Regions from separate parts of the Arthrobacter sp. B0316-1-20 genome, predicted to be linked through region 2. Evidence: riboswitches for the same ligand, from Rfam matches in the RefSeq annotation. Region 2 holds a riboswitch; the other holds the start of a gene.
The links. Region 2 has a riboswitch for S-adenosylmethionine ahead of AC5RW2_RS20145 (methionine ABC transporter ATP-binding protein). Riboswitches for the same ligand answer to the same signal wherever they lie in the genome.
Positions count from the first base shown of each region.

Region 1 (3,357 bases), on a different contig from region 2:
CGTCCACGGTGTCTTCGCCGACCAGATGCTGCAACGATAGTCGGCGCAGGGCAGCCTTTTCGTAGTTGGCATAGTGGTAGATGTGCAGGCCGGGGTGGAGGCGCCGCCGTTCGGACACGTAATCCAGGAAGTCCGCCAGCGCTTTGCGTTCGCCCGCTCGGCTGTGCGCCCAGAAGGGTTTGAACGGCGCGGGGCCGCCAGCGGCCGGCGGGTTTTCCACCACGCCGAAAAGGTATTCCAGCCCCCAGATCCCGTCGTCGTCCTGCCAGAGCGGGTCGCCTTCGAAGTCGAAGAAGATATCGCCCGGGTCCGGGGCGGGCAGCCGCGCGAGGGTGTGCTGTTCCAGTACGCGGTAGGCAACGGTGTGTTCGGCACCGTCCTTGCGGAAGGTGACTTGCCCGTCCGGCTGGGCGGTGCCCGTTTGCATGCGGGCCTGGTCCCGCAGCCGGGCCAGCGCACCGTCGGGCGCTTCGCCTGCCGGCAATTCCAGCGCCGCCAGTTGATCGATGGTGCGAATTCCGGCCGCCTGGAGTTTGCGGCGGCGGGACGTGCTCATGCTAGCCACCAACACCAGATCGCGGTGCAGCTCAACCTGTTCCGCACAGTAGTCGCAGCGGCCGCACGCCTTGATCCGTTCGTCTCCCCAATGGACAGCTGCCGGCTGTCCCCGGTGCCCGGCGACCAGGTCCAGGAACCGGCCGCGGCGTTCGCGGAAGACCGGCAGCAGGTCGGTCAGGCTGTGGTCGCTGTGCCGGCCGTCGCCGAGCACCAGCGTTACCGTCGGAGCCGTGCCGATGCCCGCCTGGAGGAGCTGGTCGCCGTAGGCCGCCAGCTGCAGCAGCGCGGTGACCTTAGCGTGGCGGGCCAGTTTGGTGTCATAGACGGCGTAAGCCGGGGCACCGCCGTCGTGCTCGGTTTTGACCAGGAAATCAGAGCGCCCATGGAAGCTGCCGTCAAAGAAGGAGGCCTGGAACACCACGTCCGCGCCCGACCGCAGCGCCGCAAGGGATTCGGTATGCTTGGTGCGCAGGTCTTCGCGGGTGTAACTGCGCGTCTCGGCGATCTCCACCACGCCGGAGCCGAACTTGTCGCGAAATTGCTGCAGCACCCGGTGCTCGTGCAGATCGCCCAGCGCCGCGGTGCGCTCAAGCATCTCGTCCCGGCCGAAGTCCGGCACCGGGGAGCGGCCCAGCTTCTCGTCCAGCTTGCGCAACAACTGGTATTCGCACTGGGCGGCGGTGACCAGGTCGGTGGCCGTGTAGACCAGATCCGGGTCAGCCCCGTCGACGTCGGAGTCGAGCAGAAACACCGTGCCTCCTTGCTCACGTTGAAAGGTGCCAACCCGGCCGGCGGCGGGTCCCCCCAACGATATCCCGCCGCCGACCGGTGCCTGCCGGCAATCAAAGGTCTATCAGCCGACACGGACAGTTTCGGATGGTTGTGCCGGGATGGTCGCTAACATGCGCCGGGGCGGCCACCACAAGTGGGGAGGTGGAACGTTACGGTCCCTGTTACGCGGTGTGACCGCGGTCTCTGACATTTGGCACGCGGACTGGCTAAAGTGGCAACAGCTTCAAGAATTGTGGCCGCCAAGCTCCGACTTTGGCCACATACCAACCCCACGCTCGTTGGGTGGTTCGGATGACGAAGCGGCCTGCATCAGCCACTGGCTACCGGTGCGGGCAAGAGCACCCGAAAGGACTCGGCGCCCGGCGCCGGCTGTCATGGAAACCCTTGAATCTCCGCAACTTCAGGTCTTGAGTCTGGCCGACTACGAGCAGGTCTCCGCAGCGAGGGAAGCCTTTGTGGATTTCCTGCTGGAAGCGTCACTGCAAACCCGGGGGCAGCAGCGCGCCGTCGCCGCGGCCCGATGACAGGCAGGACCGGCCCGGCAGCGCCAGCGGCCAGCGTCGTACCTTCACCAGCGGCCAGCTCCGGGCCGGCGCCCGGCCCCGCTTCGTCGCCCGGCGAGGCCTCCGCCGGGAGGCGTGCCCGCGGGTTGCTGTTGGACACCGATGTGGTCGCCGAGCTCAGGCGGGAGAACCCGGACCCCGCCGTCGTGGACTTCCTGCAGAGGCGCCGCCGCTCGCGCGTCTACATTTCAGCGCTGACGCTGGGGGAGCTGCACGCGCTCAGCACCCAGGACAGCGCGCTGGCCGGGCGTGCCGACACCTGGCTGGGCGAGCTGACCGAGCGGTTCGCCGCCTACATCCTGCCGGTGGACCTGCAGGTGGCCGAGGCCTGGGCGCCTCTGGCGATCCAGGACGTGCCGGCCGTCGAGTCGCTGATCGCCGCCACGGCAGTGAAGCATTGCCTGACCGTGGTGTCCGGCAACGCCGAAGGCTACCGCCGGCTGTCGGTTGAGGCATGCGACCCGTGGAAGTCGACCCGGGCCTCATAGAACCGGTAAAGAAGCGCCCACGGCCGGCACCACGAAAACGTCCGTCGGGCCACCGCCTGTGAATATATCCGGTATGCAAACGGCCACAGTCGCGCCGCTAATTCCCGCCCAACGGAGCCATCGCGGCGCCGAACGGTTCCCCGTGTGGCTCCTTCGGTGATTTACTGACCGGGCGTTCTGAACGCGTGAGAAACTAAACGGGGTCCGGTGACGGGCGGCACGCGTGCCGCCCGTTTTCTGCGGACAAGCTCCATTTAAGGTAAGGAATACATGGCTCATGGCCACTGAGAACAACGCCCCGGGCGCGCTGGATGCCGCTGCGCGGGTGGACAACGACGGCGGCGCTCCCGCCAAGTGGAAGATCGTCGGTCCCGGCCTCGTCGTGGCGGCCACCGGCGTCGGTGCCGCGGATATGGTCGCCACTTTGGTGGCCGGTTCCCGTTACGGCTACGGCCTGTTCTGGGCGGTGATCGTCGGCGTCATCCTGAAGATCATTCTGGTCGAAGGCGCCGGGCGGTTCTCGCTGGCGACCGGCAAGACGATCTTTGAGGGCTGGCGCTCGCTGGGCCGTTGGACCACCTGGTATTTCGGTCCCTACATCATGATCTGGGGCTTCGTATACGGCGCCACCGCAATGTCGTCGGCAGCGCTGCCGCTGGCCGCGGTGTTCCCGGTGCTGCCGCTATGGGCTTGGGCCATCCTGATGGGCCTGGCCGGTTTCGTCATGGTCTGGTTCGGCAAGTACGCCATGTTCGAGAAGATCACCGCCTTCTTCGTCGGACTGATGTTCGTCACCGTGGTCGGCCTGGCCGTCATCGCCGTGCCCAACATTCCGGAAATGATCGGCGGCCTGGTGCCGATGATCCCGCAGGAAGAAGGCGCCGTGTTCTACACGCTGGCGCTGGCCGGCGGCGTGGGCGGCACCATCACGCTGGCAGCCTACGGCTACTGGCTGC
Region 1 covers NZ_JBNHHC010000007.1:103,271-106,627, forward strand. Annotated here, with positions in the region: gene AC5RW2_RS13500 (TM0106 family RecB-like putative nuclease) at 1-1,309, opposite strand, end outside; SAM riboswitch class IV at 1,572-1,695, shown strand; gene AC5RW2_RS13505 (PIN domain-containing protein) at 2,000-2,401, shown strand; gene AC5RW2_RS13510 (Nramp family divalent metal transporter) at 2,679-3,357, shown strand, end outside.
Region 1: it holds a riboswitch for S-adenosylmethionine, as region 2 does, so the genes downstream of both, AC5RW2_RS13505 (PIN domain-containing protein) here and AC5RW2_RS20145 (methionine ABC transporter ATP-binding protein) in region 2, are expected to answer to the same signal.

Region 2 (3,357 bases):
CCGCCGACCAGGATCACCATGACCATCACGATGCCGACCATCGCCCAAGTTTCGCCGTAGGCGGGCAGCAGCAGCGCGGGCAGGTCCGCCCAGGGCGTGTCCAGCCCGACGGCGGCGGTTTCTGCGGGCCTCATGCGCGCACCTCGATTTTCTCGTTCCTTGCGTATGCGTCCGTCGGCGGCGTTTCCGCCGCGGTATCGGCACGGTGGCGTGCCTCTGCGGCCAGACCCAGGCCCGCCAAGTAGGCGCGGACTTCGGCCTCCGGGCGGCCGGCGACACCGATGTCGGCGCGGCCCAGCACCGTTTCACCATGGGCTTCCACCGAACCGCCGAGCAGCGCCACGCGCACCCCCAGACCGGTGGACAGGCGGGTCATCCACTCCGGGTCCACCGGCCCGTGCCGATAGGAAACGGACAGCGCGTAGTCGAAGCCGGCTGGCAGCGGGAGGGCCCGGATTGGCAGCAGTTGGCGGCCGGCGGCGGAGGCCTGGTCGGCAACCAGGGCGCCAATCGGCCCGTATTCCGCGACGCGGCCGCCGGAGAGCACGGCCACCTGATCGGCGACGTGGCGCACCACGTCCATCTCATGGGTGATCAGGATGACCGACAACCCCAGTTCGGTGCGCACGTCGTCCAGCAGGTCCAGGATCTGCTGGGTGGACTCCGGGTCCAGGCCCGACGTCGATTCGTCGGAGAGCAAAATCCGGGGACGAAGTGCCAGCGCCCGGGCAATGCCGACCCGTTGCTTTTGGCCGCCGGACAGCTGGCCGGGGTAGGCGTTGGCCTTGTGCAGCAGGCCCACCCGGTCCAGCAGTTCCGCCACGCGGTCCTCCATCTGAGCGTGCACCACGCCGAGGTTTCGCAGCGGCAGCGCCACGTTCTCCGCCACCGTCATCCGGCGCAGCAGGGCCGAATGTTGGAAGATCGTGCCGATGGCGCGGCGTTCGCCTCGCAATGCTTGCCCGGACAGTGCTGACAGGTCGCGGCCGTCCACCAGTACCTGGCCGGAGGTCGGTTTTTCCAATAAGGAGATGCAGTGGGAGAGGGTCGTCTTGCCGGCGCCGGAAGGGCCGACGACGGCGGTGATCGACCCCTGCTCGATGGTCAGGTCGATACCCTTGAGCACCTCGACCGTCCCGTGGCGGGTGTCGTAGCTCTTGTGCAGATTGCGGATTTCTATCATTGCGGGCCGCCCGCGGCATATCTTTTCATGCTGCTCCTGAAGGTCAGGGAGCCCCGGGCACAGCCGATCACGGCGCGCAGGCATGGCGCGGCCGGTTCCGGGCCGGCCCGGGTTCTCCATCGGTTCTGGCGTTAGCACCGTGCGGCAGTTGCCGGGGTTGCTGCGGCGTCATCGAGCCAGATCTCTCGGCCGCTCTGGATGGTTCTTGCCGACGGCGGTGCCCCCCTGAAGGGGAGGCGCACCGCCGTCGTTGTTCAGATGGTTCTGCCGGTGCCTACGCTCGGTGGGCGAGCGCGTTCTGCAAGCGGAAGCCGGCGGCCCGGTGGTTATCCGGCAGCTTGTCGCCGCGGCCGAAGAGCTTGTTGCGCAGGGTCCCCGGCGCGTACTCCGTGGGGTAGGCGCCCAGCTTCTGCAGCTCCGGCACGACGAATTCCACGATGTCCTCGAACGTGCCCGGGGTGATCGCGTAGGCCAGGTTGAACCCGTCCACGTCGGTCTCGTCGACCCACTCCACGAGCTTGGCGGCCACCTCCGCGCCGGAGCCGACGGTGATCGGGCCGAAACCGCCGACGCCGACCCATTCGGCCAGCTGGCGGATGGTCCACGGCTTGCCGCTGTCGCCGGAGGCCTTCTGGAAGGTCTCCACGGAGGACTGGATGGCGTTGGACTTCACGTTTTCGCCAATCACGTCATCCGGGCCGTAGGTGGACAGGTCCACGCCCATCCAGCCGGAGATCAGCGCCAGCGCCCCGTTGATGTCTGCGTAGGACTTGTAGTCCTCGAATTTGGCCTGCGCGGCGGCGGTGTCGGGCCCGGTCACCACGGTCTGCATCGCGTAGATGCGGACGTCGTAGCGGTCGCGTCCGGCCGCCTCCACGGCGTCGCGGATCTTCTTCACCGATGCGGCCAGCATCTCCTTGGTCGGGCAGGTCACGAACACCGCCTCGGCGTTCCCGGCGGCGAACTCGGTGCCGCGCTTGGAAGCCCCGGCCTGGAAGATGACCGGGGTGCGCTGCGGGCTCGGCTCGGTGATGGCGATGCCGGGAACCTTAAAGTACTTGCCCTCGTGCCGGATCTCGTGGACCTTCGCCGGGTCGGTGAAGACGCCGGTCTCGACGTCCTTGACCACGGCGTCGTCCTCCCACGAGCCCTCGAGCAGCTTGTAGATGACCTCGAGGTATTCGTCCGCGTGGTTGTAGCGCTCGTCGTGCTCCAACTGGTCTTCCTGGCCCATATTGCGTGCCGCCGAGGGCAGGTAACCGGTGACCACGTTCCAGCCGACCCGCCCGTTGGTCAGGTGGTCCAGCGTGGCCAGGCGGCGGGCGAATGGGTAGGGGTGCTCGTACGCGGTGCCGGCGGTGACCCCGAAGCCGAGGTTCTCGGTCACCGCGGCCATCGCCGAGACCAGCATGAACGGATCGTTCACGGGGACCTGCGTGCCGGCGCGCAGCGTGGTCTCGTTGGAGGACCCGAAGACGTCGTAGGTGCCGAGCACGTCGGCGATGAACAGGCCGTCGAACAGGCCCTTTTCCAGCACCTTGGCCAGGTGGGTCCAGTAGCCGATGGTGTTGTAGGTGGCGGACTTGTCCTGCGGGTGGCGCCACAGTCCGGGCGACTGGTGGCCCACGCAGTTCATGTCGAAGGCGTTGAAGCGAACTTGGCGCCGGGGGTCGGGCTGCGGGTTGTTTACGGTCATGTCAGGCTCCTTTTCTGATGAGAAGAGCCCGCGCCGGTCCTCCGTCGGGCATGCGGCTGCCAACGGAAGACCAACGAGAGATCGAGCTTCTCCATCGGTCCTGGCGGTAGCACCTTCCTCAGGGAGGGGGTTGCTGCGGCGTCAACAAGCCAGGTCTCTCGGCCGCTCTGGATGGGTACGTCTCCCATTGGACACCCGCGGGCGCCCCGGAGGGAAATGTCCCGCGTCACGCGGGGTAAGAATTACGACGGGTTACGCCGGGTATAAGTCACGACGCCGGGGCGGAGCCGGCTTTGGCCTGCGGCCGCTTCCATCCCGCCACCGCTCCCGCACTCAGGCAGACAAGAATCAGGACGACGACGGCGATGGCCAGCGGCACACTGTTGCCGACCAGGGTGGGCAGGTTCTGCAGGATCAGGCCCAGGATGGCCAGCAGCCCGAGGAGTCCGAGAGCCGGGGCGACCGAGCGCTTCCAGTC
Region 2 covers NZ_JBNHHC010000012.1:75,551-78,907, forward strand. Annotated here, with positions in the region: gene AC5RW2_RS20140 (methionine ABC transporter permease) at 1-134, opposite strand, end outside; gene AC5RW2_RS20145 (methionine ABC transporter ATP-binding protein) at 131-1,183, opposite strand; SAM riboswitch class I at 1,297-1,388, opposite strand; gene AC5RW2_RS20150 (LLM class flavin-dependent oxidoreductase) at 1,458-2,879, opposite strand; SAM riboswitch class I at 2,968-3,057, opposite strand; gene AC5RW2_RS20155 (APC family permease) at 3,148-3,357, opposite strand, start outside.